Regions from separate parts of the Paeniglutamicibacter sulfureus genome, predicted to be linked through region 2. Evidence: predicted binding sites of a transcription regulator. Region 2 holds the regulator's gene; the other holds the start of a gene.
The links. Region 2 encodes HspR, which represses chaperone genes until heat shock. Its sites were predicted from a motif close to AAGTTGAGTCNNNNNGACTCAACTT; they were not measured.

Region 1 (7,324 bases), 1.2 Mb from region 2:
ATTGGGCGGCCTTCCAAAGCAGCTTCCAGGAGGTCGCCCGGTTTGCCACGGAGGTCGCCGACGGCAAGCGCGGACCGGTCCCGCAGACAGTCACGTTCCTCTCCGGGGATGTGCACTTTTCCTACGTTTCCGAAGTCGAACGACAGGGCGGCAGCAGAATCCTGCAGGCCGTGTGTTCCCCGATCCGCAACCCGCTGCCCCGGTTCCTGCGGTACTTTGCCGCAGCCTTGGCGCTGGGTCCCGCGGTCCCCTTCGGGGCCTGGATGGCGAGCCAGGCGCACGTGCCCAACCCCCCGTTTGCCTGGAGCGGCATCAAGGGGCCGTGGTTCGACAATTGCCTGGCCATCATTGAGGCCACCGGCGACGGACTGGAAATCAGCTGGGTCACCGGGGTGGTCCGGGATGGGGACCATATGCATCCGAGGTTGGACACCGTGGAGGTTGCCTCGCTTCGGGCGCGCGGGGACCACACGCATTCGCCGGAATCGTAAACGGGGCGGGGATCTCCAGGGCACCGCCCTGCCGGCAACCGCGGGCACCGTCCGATGCCCGGCCGCACCTGCCCCGTACGGTATTTGCCGCCGGCTCAGTACACCCGCTCCGTGGCGAATCGCAGGGGGCTCAGTTCCGCCCGCCGCCGGACCAGGTCCACGGCGTGCGCATCCAGCCGCCGGTCCTCCTCGCTGACGGGCACCAGCTGCCGCACCGCGGAAGCGCGGCCGGACTCGTCACGGGCGACGAAGATAGTCATGCACTGGGTGGTGTCGCGCCACTGAGTTTCGCGGGGGTCCCGGGCGCGCACGTGCACGGCGATGTGCATGGAATGCGGTCCGGTGTGGATCAGCCGCGCCTCGAGCTCGACGACGTCGCCGATGTGGATGGGATTGGTGAAGTGGATGCCCCCGGAATAGACGGCCACCGCATCATCCCCGCACCACCCCATGGCGCAGGCCCGGGCGACCTCGTCGATCCATCGCATCACGATCCCGCCGTGTGCGTTCCCTCCCCAGTTCACGTCCGTTGGGGAGGCCAGGAACCTGAACTTCTCGCGAGGCGCGGTGCCGGCCTCCGTGTACTCCTGCGCCAGCATGGCCTGGCGGATCTCGGCGCGCGCGGCCACGCGGTCGGCCGCCCCATGTGCCAGTTGGGCCGCTGCGGCATCGGCCGGCTTCCAGGGCGGGACCGCCTTGGCGCGGCGTTGCTCGTCCATTGCCACGAAGACCAGGATGCAGTCCATGGCGGGCTTGAAGACGCGTTCGCGCACGTCGGCGGCGTCGACGGTGACCACCACCTGCATGCTGCTGCGCCCGGTGTGCACGATCTGGGCGGTGACCTCGATCAGGTCGCCGTTTTCGATGGGCCGGGTGAAGTGGACGTTCCCGACGTAGGCGGTGACGCAGTAGCCGCCGGAGTAGCCGACGGCGCAGGCGTAGCCGGCCTTGTCGATCCACTCGAGCACGCGCCCGGCCTGGACCGTGAGCCCGTCTTCGGAAACATCGGTCGGTGCGGCCAGGAAGCGCAGCGTCATCACGTCGTTCATGTGCCAATACTAGCCATGTGCCGCCGCAACAGACGCTTGTGGCCGGCACCCGAAACAGGTACCGGCCACAGGTGCACTCATCGACCCCGAAGGGTCAATGCCATTTCTGGACTAGTTGCTTTCGGCGGCGGCGCGGATGCCCTCGAGCACTGCCGAAACCTGGCCAACAACCTCTGCGTCGTCCTTCGGGTGGGTCTCGGCGAAGCGGACCAGCGAACCCGGGATGGAGAGCTTGACGTCTTCCAGCACGGTGGCGCCGGCGATGCCGACGGCCTTGCGGGCCTCGTCCTGGGCCCACACGCCACCGAACTGGCCGTAGGCGGTGCCGATGACGGCGGCGGGCTTGCCGAAGACGGCGCCGGCGCCCATCGGGCGGGAAAGCCAGTCGATGGCGTTCTTCAGCACTGCAGGCATGGTGCCGTTGTACTCGGGGGAAACCAGCAGCAGGGCGTCGGCCGCACCGGCGGCTTCGCGCAGCGCGACGGCAGCAGCCGGAACCTGTCCCTCGACGTCGATGTCCTCGTTGTAGAACGGAATGTCCTCGATGCCGGCGTAAAGGTTTACCTCAACGCCCTCAGGGGCGTTCGCGACGGTGGCCTCGGCCAGCTGCTGGTTGGTGGAACCGTTGCGGAGGGAACCGACGAGGGTCAGGACGGTGGTTGCCATAAGAGGAAGTCTCCTGTTTTTTCGGGGGGTGCTGCTTGATGCGTCAATCAATGCCAACCACGCAATGGGCATCTCGATTCCCCACACGGCCGTGACGAGCAACACATTGGCGGATGCTCGGAAGCGGCCGCGTAGGGAGAATCGTGGGCGTTCTTGCGGTCATTGCCGTGGTGATCTGCATCGATTCAGCTTTGCAGGACGCCTTCTCGAGGTATACGAAATGAAGTCCGCCAAAAATCGGCGAGTCCTGGCCGTTACAGCCAGCCCTCGGGATTGACCCACTTGCCGTTGACGATGACCTCGAGGTGCAGGTGGGGGCCTGTTGAGTTGCCCGTGCTGCCAGCCAGGGCGACGACCTCGCCGCGCCCGACCTTTTGTCCCACGGACACCTTGAGGGCCGAGTTGTGGTTGTAGCTGGTTTCCAGCCCGTTGCCGTGGTCGATTTTGACGCGGTTGCCGGAGTGGCCGGCCCATTCGGCCTGCACGACGGTGCCGGCGGCGCTTGCCTTGATCGGTGTACCCATGGGAACTGCGTAGTCCAGGCCGTTGTGGTTCATGTACCCCGGACCGGTCGGGTTCTTGCGGAAACCAAAGCGCGACGTCAACCGGATGCTGTCCACCGGCTGGGCGAGCTTGGTGACTTTTCCGGTGTCAGCGGTGGCGGCGGGCGCCGGCTTGGCGTCCTTGGCGACCTTTGCGGCGGCAACGGTCGTGACAGGGGCCGGCTTCTTTTCCTTCTTTTCCACCTTGATGAACTTGCTGGTCACCGAGGCGCGATCGACCGTGAGCTTGTCACTGGCCGGGGCTTTGACATCCGCGACGGCGGTCTGGGCGACGCGCTGGGGCTCTGGGGCAACCTCCTCGGCCTCCTGCGCGGGGGCGGCAGCGAATGCCAGGGCGGACACGGCGGCGACTGCTGCGAGCTTGTGCGCCAACCCGAGGCGGGGGCGCCGGTCCCGGGGGGCGAACTTCCGAACGCTGTCCAGTTTGCCGGCTTCCGCAGGCATCGGCAGGGGCACCGACTGTGCACCAGATGCGGAAGGGACTTCGGCGGCGGCCATGGATGAAGCGTCCGGGGCCGCTCCATAGCGGAGGCTTGCCACGAATCGGCGGCCGGCATACTCCGTGTCATTCGGGGATTGCGCGGAATCCGGGACCGCGCCGAGTGCGCGGCGGCCCGACCGCCGGGAAGTGTTTTCGCCGCTCGCGATTTGCTCCATGGAAGCGTTGGCGGGCTTGGCATCAACGGGGCCGGACGCGCGGCGGCGCGCGGAATTATGGTGCTGGGTCAAATGATTACCTCTCATGTATCGCCTGCGAAGTTAGCTGTCGGATTCGAGTCATGAGATTAACTCGGCCGAGCCCACCAAGGTGGACTCAACTTCACCCCGAGATCCATGGTGCAAGACCAGGATCGGTTGATTGGGTCCTCCGCCCCTACCGGGAATTTTTACTCCGCGATCCGCCGGTAGGGTTGGGCGAACCGGATCGGGACTGGGTTGCCTAGATGCGACCCGATGTAAAACCCTACGAGGGTAAATACAAAAGTTACAATTCCGTTATCAATCCATGCGGCGGACAAATACGTGGGCGCCGACACCGGTCGATGGCTCTCGCTCCCTCGATCCCGTACACCCGCACAAGTGCGGACTTCCGGCACTTTCCATGGTGACTAGGAGCCCGGTCGGATGGCGTCATAGTAGGGCTGCGCCAGCAGCCCGGATTCCATCTGGATGGCAATAGTCAGGAGCTCCCCCGGGACGGTAGCTTAAATGTGATCAAGTAGACGGTGGGCCCGGGCTCTGCGGCGGTGCGGATGGTGCAGTCCAAGCCGGTCGTCGGGCTGATTCCCTCCATTGCGGCTCACCACGCCTTCAACCAGTTGCGGATAATGCGGCAGGTTCAGTAGGTGAAGACCCGCAAATCCATCCTGGGTTGGACCTTCTTCCTTAACGGGAACATTGTGGCCGCTGCGAAGTCCTTGTTGATGGACAGGACTATCACCTGCCTGCGTCTCGGCGTGCGGAAAAGGGAACACTGGCACCTCCACGCCTCGGGCAAGAAGGACCACCGTCCCCCACGAGCCGCTTGCCTGAAGGGCAAGCGGGCGGGTGACACCCTGAAGCAGGCATATTCCGTGCTGCCGTGCTGAAAGCATCTCCAGGCCGTCGCCCCCGGCATCTCGCCGTCGGCGAACATTGCCCCGCCGGAATCACGCCCGGGAATATCCTGTTGGCATCCGCGTTAACTTGAGCCAAGGGCACTCAAGTATCCAATAGGAGGAAACATGCCAGCATTCTTTGGCCCATCCGGCGCCGGCAACGGCTCTTTCGAGGATTTCCTGGCGCGCTACCTGCAAGGCCAGCGCACCAGCCGCTTCGGGCGCCCCGTCGACATCACCCGACTGCTCAGCCGCCACACGCACGAGGTACTGACCCGTGCCGCGCAATTCGCCGTTGAACACGGCCACCCCGACATCGACGCGCTGCACTTGCTGCGCGTGATGCTCGAGATCGAGCCCGTCGACGAGGCCCTGCGCCGCTCCGGGGCCGACGCCGGGGCGATTGCCCGCGACGCCGAACAGCGCTTGCCCGAAACCGGGCCGCGACACTCCGAATCCGCTCCCGCGCTGACCCCATCGGCCCAGCGCGCCCTGCTCGACGCCTACCAGGTCGCCCGCGCCTTCGGCTCAACCTACATCGATCCCGAACACCTGTTCCTGGCATTCGTGCTCAACACCGAATCCCCGGCCGGGCAGGTGCTCGGCGCCGCCGGAGTCACTCCACAGACCCTGCAGGCCGCCGCCGAGGGTGCCGATCAACAACGCTCCGGTTCCGCTCCGACCCAGCGGAAATCCGCCGAGGCCAACCAGCCCGCCAAGGGTGAGACGCCATTGTTGGAGAAATTCGGCATGGACCTGACCGCCCGGGCCGCCGAGGACGGGCTGGACCCGGTGATCGGCCGCACGCAGGAGATCGAGCAGACCATCGAGATCCTGGCCCGGCGCACGAAGAACAACCCGGTGCTGATCGGCGAGGCCGGCGTCGGGAAAACCGCCGTTGTCGAGGGCCTCGCCCGCGCCATCGTCGCCGGCGAGGTGCCGGATCAGCTGGCAGGCAAGCGCATCATCGCGCTCGACTTGCCGGCCATGGTCGCCGGCACCCGCTACCGCGGCGACTTCGAGGAGCGCCTGACCCAGACCATGGACGAGATCGCCGCGCAGGACGGGGAGGTGATCGTCTTCATCGACGAGCTGCACACCGTGGTCGGCGCCGGCTCAGGCGGCGAGGGCTCCATGGATGCCGGCAACATCCTCAAGCCACGGCTGGCCCGCGGCGAGCTTCACCTCATCGGCGCCACCACGCTGGCCGAATACCGCAAGGTCGAGAAGGATCCCGCCTTGGAACGCCGCTTCCAGCCTGTGACCATCGGCGAGCCCTCCCTTGAGGACGCCGTAACGATCCTGCACGGATTGAAGGAAAGGTACGCGCAGCACCACCGGGTCACCTACACCGACGAGGCGATCCGCGCCGCGGTGGAAATGTCGGCCCGCTACGTGACCGACAGGTTCCTGCCGGACAAGGCCATCGACCTGATCGATACCGCGGGTGCCCGGCTGGGCCTCAAGCGCGGACCGGGCATCGACACCGTGGCGCTGAAGTCGCGGATAGCCGAGCTCGCAGCCGCCAAGGACCGCGCGGTGGCAGAGGAACGCTACGAGGACGCTTCGCGTTTGCGCGACGAGGCCGAGGAAATCTCTGCCCGGCTGGCCGAGACCGAGGAGTCCGGCACCGGCACCGCCGACACGGTGGTCGACGAAGCCCAGATCGCCGAGGTCATCGCCCGCGCCACCGGCATCCCCGCCGCGCGGCTGACGGAGGACGACAAGGAACGCCTGGCCCGTCTGGAGGACGAGCTCCACGACAGGGTCGTCGGGCAGGACGATGCTGTGGCTGCCGTTGCCAAGGCGGTTCGCCGCTCCCGCACCGGGATGGGCGACGAAAACCGCCCGGTCGGCAGCTTCCTCTTCCTGGGCCCCACGGGTGTGGGCAAGACGGAGCTGGCCAAGGCGCTGGCGGCCTCGCTCTTCGGCGACGAGTCCGCCATGGTGCGCTTCGACATGAGCGAGTTCGGCGAGCGCCACACGGTCTCGCGGCTGGTCGGCGCCCCTCCGGGATACGTCGGCTACGACGAGGCGGGGCAACTGACCGAACGCGTCCGGCGTCGCCCCTACTCGGTCGTGTTGCTGGACGAGGTGGAGAAGGCGCACCCCGACGTGTTCAACCTGCTGCTGCAGGTGCTCGACGACGGCCGTCTCACCGACGGGCAGGGCCGCACCGTCGACTTCCGCAACACCGTCATCATCATGACCTCCAACCTGGGATCCGAGTTCCTGGCGAGCCGAGGCGCCCCGCTGGGCTTCGGTAGCGATTCCGGCACCGGCTCCGAGCGCGAGCTGCGCGCAAAGGTCATGGGCCGGCTGCGTGAGACCATGCGTCCGGAGTTCCTGAACAGGATCGACGAGACGGTGCTCTTCCGCAAGCTGGAGGCGGAGCAGCTGCGCGGGATCGTGCGGCTGCAGTTGCGCCGCACCGAGGCCCGGCTTGCCGCCAACGGCATCGGCCTCGAGGTGGACGAGGCGGCTGTCGCCTGGATCGCCGCCGAAGGCCACGAGCCGGAGTTCGGCGCCCGCCCGCTGCGCCGGGTCATCCAGCGCGAGCTCGACGACAAGGTCGCGGACCTGTTGGTTACCGACGAGTTGGCCGCGGGAGGCACCGTGACGGTGACAGCCGACGAATCGGGCCTACAGGTTTCGGCAGGCCGGGAAGCTGCACTCGCGGCGTAGCCGGGAAGGAAGCCAGAGGGGGCGGGAAGAATTTCCCGCCCCCTCTGTCGCGTCTTCGGCCCGTGCTGGATTGTGTGGGGGCTGGGGAGCCCCACACAGGCAGAAACCTTGGGGGTTAAATGTCGCGCAAGAAAAGATGGGAGCGCAGTTCCGGGCGTGTTCGCCGCACATGGAACCTCGGACTGGTCATCGCCCTTCTCGCGCGGCTCTACCTGCGCGGCCCGACAGTGGAGGGGCCAAGCAAGGAACGGAACAGGTACCGGCCCGCGTGC
Region 2 (7,324 bases):
CGGTGGGGACCGGCCATGCCCTTGGCTCGGATGCCACCGGTCCGCCGCTGAAAACGCGGACAGGGCAGGAAGTGGGTCGGCAGGCCCAGGGCAAGGTGCCCGTGCCGGATAAAACGCGGACCTGTTCAAGACGACCGTGCCCCTGGGCCCACGGTAGCGATCACGCAGAGGAGCGCCTCCGCTGCACCCGGCCCCCGCGCAGAGGCACCTGAAAGGTCAGCCGTCCACTTATCCCTTGGCAGCGGCCTCCAGAACCGCGATATCAAGTTTCCTCATGGGCATGAACGCTTCGACTACCCTTCGGGCGACCTCCGGATCCGGGTCGCTAAGCAACTCGACCATGCGAACCGGGACGACCTGCCAGGACATGCCAAAGCGGTCCTTGAGCCAACCGCACTGGCTTTCTTCCCCACCGTCGGTGAGCTTGTCCCAGAAGTAGTCGACCTCGGTCTGGTCCTCGCACATGATTTGGAAGGAAATGGCTTCGTTGAACTTGAAGAGCGGGCCACCGTTTAGTGCAACGAAGGGACGTCCATCGAGATTGAATTCGACTGTCAGCGGCTCGTTCACCGGATTCCCCTGCGTGTCCATGTCGAGTTGTGAAACGATCCGGGAATTCGGGAAAATGCCGGTGTAGAACCGGGCTGCTTCCAGCCCTTGTCCATCGAACCACAGGCAGTTAATCAGGTCTTTCATCGGTCTTGGCCTCATCCAGTCGACAATTGGCGTTGCTTCTCACAACCACAGACTAGAAATCGCTTCTTCGAGATACAAGGGGCGGCGCCGATATCCGTCGTTGAAGTTTGATACTCCTCTCCGCCGCCATACGGCGGTCGCGGGCCTCAGCGGGACATCGGCATGTATCGGGCGCTCGGAACGATTTCCTTGCCCAGGGGCATGAGGGATATCGGGATCATCTTCAGATTCGCGAGACCCAGCGGAATGCCGACGATGCTCACGAACATCGGGATCGCCGTCACGACGTGCCCGATGGCGATCCAGATGCCGGCCACCAGCACCCAGATGACATTTCCTATGGTTGAAAATGCACCTACTTGGCCACGGTCCACCACGGTGCGCCCGAAGGGCCACAGCGCATACAGCGCAATGCGGAAGGACGCGATGCCAAAGGGAATCGTCACGATGAGCAGGCAGCAAATGATCCCGGCCAGGACGTAGCCCAGCGCCAGCCAGATGCCGCCGAAAACGAGCCAGATGATATTCAGGATCACGGAAAGAGTGTTTCGCATGATTCAAGTTTCTCCCTGGAGGCCGGGGCACACCATGGGGTAACACCCTGAGCCATCCCCCATTGTTCGGTGACGCTTTCCAATGATCCGGAAGGAAGCCCCCTGGGTATTCGACAATCACGGGCCACGCGTAGGAGATTGTTGGATGCCGCCTGTGTTGGCTATGGGCACGGATCCAAGACCGGGCAGGTGTTCGACCCCTTGGAACCATCGCCCTCATACCTGGTTGTCCTCGTCCCGGATCCGACGTGAGATTGACCGCACCAATGACATGATCTTCCAGGCCGTCGTCCCATCCGCGACGTTGCTGCGCCCGCCTTGCGGTGCGTGCCATTCCATCTGCGACAGGCCCGCGGGCGCCCCCGGGGCCTCTTTGTATGTCGACACGTTTGGCTGGAAACACCGCAACACTGCCGCCGTACCGAGGATCCTTCCCGGTTTGCGCTCCAAGGAGTACGCCTTTGTCGCCATCACCGAGCTCATGGGCCCCGCGGGGCTTGGTGCCGGTGAGACCTACGCCCACGCCGCGGCGGGAGAAGCCCGGCCAGTGGAAGTCCGGGAAAGTGGGACACTGAAGTTCGCTACCCTTAACTACATGAGCATTCCCCCAGAACGCAAGGCGCCGGTCAGCGGCCGCGCCGTCGACGACCTCAGCTTTTACCAAACCGAACCAGTGTCGTTTGTCCGCCGCGGCAGCCGCTTGCACGGGCGCCGAGCCGATGCCTGGGAACGCACTGCGCAAAAGTACATCATCGAGCCACCCCGCAACCAGGCCGACACGTCTGTGGCCGAAGGCTACGAATTCGACCAGCAGGCCCTCTACGGCCGTACGGCACCGCTCATTGTCGAGATCGGTTCGGGTCTGGGCGAGGCAATGGCATTTGCCGCCAGCGAGAACCGCAACAAGGACTTCCTGGCAGTGGAGGTCTACCGGCCCGGACTGGCTGCGCTCATGGTCCGGGTGGAAAACAACGAACTGACAAACGTGCGTGCGGTGCAGGCCAACGCCCCGGAGGTCCTGGACTCCATGCTCCCGGCAGCCTCGGCCGACGAGATCTGGGTGTTCTTCTCCGATCCGTGGCACAAGATCCGCCACCACAAGCGCCGACTCATCAAGGACACCTTCGTCCAGAAGCTCGAACGTGTCCTGGTTCCCGGAGGCGTTGTCCGTCTTGCGACCGACTGGTCCAACTATGCCGAGCAGATACGGGATGTCTTCGACGCTGCCCCTGCATTCACCAACCTCCACCCGGGCGAGTTGTCCGGCGAAGACAGCAACCTCACCAGGGTCCGCCGCCTCGGCCTGGAAAACGAGGACCGGGATCCCGGCTTCACGGATGGGCGCGGTGGCTGGGCCCCGCGCTTTGAGGGCCGCACGCTGACCAGCTTCGAGGGCAAGGCGTTGAAGGCCGGTCGGCTAATCTTCGACCTGGCATACCGCAAGGATCTTTAGGACCATCGCCATGCCGGGGCGGTGCGGGGTTTGGGCCCTGCACCGCCCTCCCGTGTTTAAGGCAGGGGTGCCTGTCCGGTGGTGATCAGCGCTAGGTTCCGCAGCGAAAGCGTGTCGGGATCCCGATAACCCCTCGTCGAGGACGGCTTGTCGTCCCGGAATTGGGAGGTATTGTGGCCCTGGGCCGCGTGCAACCCCAGCCCCAGCTTCGGTCCGACGTTGAATTCATGGCCAGCAAGCAATGTGCGACCCGAGAAGGTGCGCCCCAGCCATGCCAGGTAGTCCCCCTCGGCGATCGCCTCGTAGATGTTGGCCGATGGCACGTTGAGCCGGCCCGGATCCCGCGAAAAGTGCCGGGGAATCCCGGCCGAACCGATCATGGCCAGCGCCTGGGCCCCAAGCCCGCGCCCGGATTCCGCGTCCAGCACCTGTGCCGCAAGGGTCGCCGCATAGGAGTGCGCCTCCACAGCCATGTGCGGCTTGTCGGGACGCAGCCGGACGAAAGTAGCCAGGTCCTGGCCCAGCCGTTGCAGGCCGCGCCGCGCCGCGGTGTTCAGCAGTGCGCCGGCCAGATTGGGTGTTCGATATCCCAGCCAGGCCACGACCGCGGGTTCGGCGACCCCTACCTTTTGTTGTTCCAGGTACAGCTGTCCGGCCTCCCGCACGCTGCCCCACAACGCGTTGCGTGCCCGGATCCCGGTCCCCGAGAGCTGGAAGGTGACGTGGGTGGCGGTGTCCAGGTCGCCCACGGCGACGGCCGCCAGTGGTTCCCTGGCGGAGAGATCAAGGTACAGCAGGTGGCGGGACGGAATGGCCGGGTCCATGGACCCTCGGCGCAAGGCATGGGCGGTGCCGTCCAGGCCCTGGCGATGGGACGTGCCCAGCCGGCCGCGGATCGCGCACAACGCCTCGAACCGGTCGTGGGCAGCGGCGGAGAGCCGCGCATAGCTCTCACCCGAAGTCAGTGGCGAATCATCGCTGCTGTTCACGGAAGCTGCTTGCCCCGCGGCTTCCACACCACCACGGCTTGGCTGCGGCCGCGCGGCCGTTGGCCCCGCGCCAGCGACACCACGTCGCCGGTGCTGCCGGCGGCAAAGACGCGTCCGAGTCCGGACGCCTGGCGGGCGCTGCGCAGGGCGAAGACCTCGTTGCTCAGTTCACCGACCCGCGATCTCAGTGCGGCAACCTGGTTTTCCAGGGCCATGATGCGCTTGATGCCCTCCAGGGACACCCCGTCCTTGGAGAGCCGCTGGATCTCCCGCAGCAAGTCCACATCGTGTTCGGAGTACCTGCGCTGCTTGCCGCCTTGGCGGGAGGGCGAAACCAGACCCAGCCGGTCGTATTGGCGCAGCGTCTGGGGGTGCATGTCGGCCAGGTCCGCCGCCACAGAAATGACGAAGATCGGCCTTAGTCTGTCATTGCCCATGATCCCTGCCTTTCAATTATTGTCATCCACCGTAGCCAATTTCCTGGCATTGCGAAGCGCCCCGTGCCGCTGTCGGGCGGCACGGGGCGATCGATAACTAGAGAATTGCACGCGAGAGCAGGCTCTCGCGTGGGTTCTCCGCCTTGGTGGCCTCGGCGAAGGCCTCGACGGCCGCCTTGGCTTCCTTGGAAAGGTTCTGCGGAACCACCACATCTAGGGTGACCAGCAGGTCGCCCGTGACCTTGGAGGTGTTCACCCCGCGCCCCTTTAGGCGCAAGGTGCGGCCATTCGAGGAGCCGGCCGGGACCTTTAGCTTGACGGTCTCGCCGGTCAGCGTGGGAATCTCGATCTGCCCGCCCAGGGCGGCCTCGTCGAAGGTCACCGGCACGTGGATCCGGATGTTGTTGTCTTCGCGGATAAAGACCGGGTGCGGCTTGACGTTGACCTTGACGATCAGGTCGCCGGCACCGGCGGAGCCGGGCGAACCCTTGCCGCGGACTCGGACCGATTGCCCGTCCTTGACCCCGGCTGGAATCCGCACGTCGATGACCTCGCCATTGGCCTCGCGCAGGCCGATGGTGGTTCCCTTCATGGAACCGGCAAAGGAGATCGTGGTGCTTGCAGTTCGGTCGGCACCCTTGCGAGGTGCCTGTTGTCCGAAGCCGCCAAACCCTCCGCCGCCGCCAAAGAGGTCGGCAAAATCGGGTGGGACTTGGCCGCCGCGTCGGCTGCCCCCGCCTCCGCTGTTGAAGAGGTTGGAGAAGACATCCTCGAAGCCGCCGTTGCCCGGTGCCCCGCCGTGGCCCCCTGCGCTGAATCGCGCCCCCGAGCCCATGGCACGGATGGCGTCGTACTGCTGGCGGTCCTCGGGATCCGAAAGCACCGAATGGGCCTCGGTGATGTCCTTGAACCTTCGTTCGGACTCGGCATCCCCGGAGTTGGTGTCCGGATGGTATTTCCGCGCCATCTTCCGGTATGCCTTTTTGATGTCCGCGTCGCTGGCGTCCTTGGAGACGCCAAGAATCGTGTAAAAATCCTTGTCGACCCAGTCCTGGCTTGCCACTGGGCGCCTCCTTTGCTGTAAAAATCCTTGTGGCTCACCCGCCGCTCAATCGTGGCAGGGAGAAATCCGTGATGTTGGATCCACCAAGTATGCGGCGGATCGCCGGTTCCATCGCTGGAACCATTGCGAGCCGCCGCACCTTGGTGGGGGGTGCGGCACCTGCATTGCTGCAGGCGCCGCGTGTTGGTGCCTACTCCCCGAGGGAGACGATCACCTGGGCTGCGCGAAGGATGCGGTCACCCTTCTTGAACCCGGGGCGAAGCACCTGCGCCACATGGTCCGCCGAGATCTCCGCATGCGGCTGCTGGATCAGTGCCTCGTGGACGTTCGGGTCGAACGCCACGCCGGCCTCGGCGATGCGCTCCAGGCCGAGGCCCTCGAGCACCGCGTCGAGCTTGTTGGCGATCGAAGCGAACGGCCCGTCGACCAGGTCCCCGTGCAGGCGAGCCGCGTCGATGTCGTCGAGTACCGGCAGCAGGTTGGTGAAGACCGACTGCACGGCGTTTTCGCGTGCCACGTCCCGGTCGCGCTCGACGCGCTTGCGGTAGTTGACGTATTCGGCCTGCAGGCGCAACAGGTCCTCGCGCAATTCGGCTTCCTTGTCGCTGGCCGGGGTTTGATCCCCGGCCTCGCCGCCGGCCTCATTGAGGATGGCTTCTGCCTGGCTCAACGCGTCGCCCGAGTCATGGGCTTCGTCAACGGGAGTGACCTCTTCGTGTGAGGTGGCCTCGTCGTGATTTTCCTCTGACATGGTCGATGTGCCCCTTTACTTCTTGACGTTTTCGTCGTCTTCGTCGATGACCTCGGCGTCAACGATGTCTTCCTCGGCGTTCGGTGCCTCGGCGTCGTCGGCTGCTGCGCCTTCGCTCTGTGCCTGCGAGTAGATGGCCTCGCCCAGCTTGGTCTGCGAAGCCTGCAGCTTCTCGAACGCTGTCTTGACCTCGTCGTCGTTGTCCTGCTTCTCAAGGGCTGCCTTCAAGGCGTCGACGTCGGCCTGGACCTCGGTCTTGACCTCTTCCGGCAACTTGTCCTCGTTGTCCTTGATGAGCTTGTCAACGGAGTAGGCTGCCTGCTCGGCCGCGTTGCGGGTCTCGGCTGCCTCGCGGCGGCTCTTGTCCTCGGAGGCGTGCTCCTCGGCTTCGCGGACCATGCGCTCGATGTCGTCCTTGGACAGCGCGGTGCCACCGGTGATGGTCATCGACTGCTCGACTCCGGTGCCCTTGTCCTTGGCCGAGACGTGGACGATGCCGTTGGCGTCGATGTCGAAGGTGACCTCGACCTGCGGGATGCCGCGCGGTGCCGGCGCAATGCCGGTCAGCTCGAAGGTTCCCAGCGGCTTGTTGTCGCGGGTGAACTCGCGCTCGCCCTGGAAGACCTGGATGGAAACCGAAGGCTGGTTGTCCTCGGCGGTCGTGAAGGTCTCCGAACGCTTGGTCGGGATCGCGGTGTTGCGCTCGATCAGCTTGGTCATCACACCGCCCTTGGTCTCGATGCCCAGGGACAGCGGGGTGACGTCGATGAGCAGAACGTCCTTGCGCTCGCCCTTCAGCACGCCGGCCTGAAGTGCGGCGCCAACGGCGACGACCTCATCCGGGTTCACGCCCTTGTTGGCGTCCTTGCCGGCCAGCTCCTTGACCAGGTCAACGACTGCGGGCATGCGGGTCGAGCCGCCAACGAGGATCACGTGGGCGATCTCGGAGACCTTCACGCCGGCTTCGGCGATAACGTCCTTGAACGGCTTGCGGGTGCGCTCGAGCAGGTCGTTGGTCAGTTCCTGGAACTTGGCGCGGGACAGGTGCTCGTCCAGGTGGACCGGACCGTCGGCGGTGACCGAGAGGTACTGCAGGGAGATGTTGGTGGAGGTGGCCGAGGAGAGTTCCTTCTTGGCCTGCTCCGCTGCTTCCTTCAGGCGCTGCAGGGCGATCTTGTCCTTGGACAGGTCGGCACCCTTCTGCTTGGCCTGGGCCAGCAGCCAGTCAACGACGCGCTGGTCCCAGTCATCGCCGCCGAGGCGGTTGTCGCCCGAGGTGGCGCGCACCTGGATGGTGGAGAAGTCGTCTTCGTCCTTGCCGACTTCCAGCAGGGAGACGTCGAAGGTTCCGCCGCCGAGGTCGAAGACCAGGATGAGCTCG

Region 1: a site for HspR is predicted at 4,453-4,477, ahead of ABD687_RS13690 (ATP-dependent Clp protease ATP-binding subunit). Genes of this name have one in related genera too.

Annotation. Positions count from the first base shown of each region.
Region 1 covers NZ_BAAAWO010000001.1:2,986,562-2,993,885, forward strand. The annotation lists gene ABD687_RS13665 (alkaline phosphatase D family protein) at 1-491, shown strand, start outside; gene ABD687_RS13670 (acyl-CoA thioesterase) at 587-1,540, opposite strand; gene ABD687_RS13675 (NAD(P)H-dependent oxidoreductase) at 1,652-2,206, opposite strand; gene ABD687_RS13680 (M23 family metallopeptidase) at 2,461-3,498, opposite strand; cyclic di-AMP (ydaO/yuaA leader) riboswitch at 3,502-3,676, opposite strand; gene ABD687_RS13685 (hypothetical protein) at 4,116-4,358, shown strand; gene ABD687_RS13690 (ATP-dependent Clp protease ATP-binding subunit) at 4,494-7,052, shown strand.
Region 2 covers NZ_BAAAWO010000001.1:1,818,249-1,825,572, forward strand. The annotation lists gene ABD687_RS08310 (VOC family protein) at 229-696, opposite strand; gene ABD687_RS08315 (YccF domain-containing protein) at 843-1,250, opposite strand; partial or broken gene ABD687_RS20705 (hypothetical protein) at 1,333-1,566, shown strand; gene trmB (tRNA (guanosine(46)-N7)-methyltransferase TrmB) at 1,846-2,703, shown strand; gene ABD687_RS08325 (alpha/beta hydrolase) at 2,760-3,692, opposite strand; gene ABD687_RS08330 (heat shock protein transcriptional repressor HspR) at 3,689-4,129, opposite strand; gene ABD687_RS08335 (DnaJ C-terminal domain-containing protein) at 4,227-5,192, opposite strand; gene ABD687_RS08340 (nucleotide exchange factor GrpE) at 5,383-5,943, opposite strand; gene dnaK (molecular chaperone DnaK) at 5,959-7,324, opposite strand, start outside.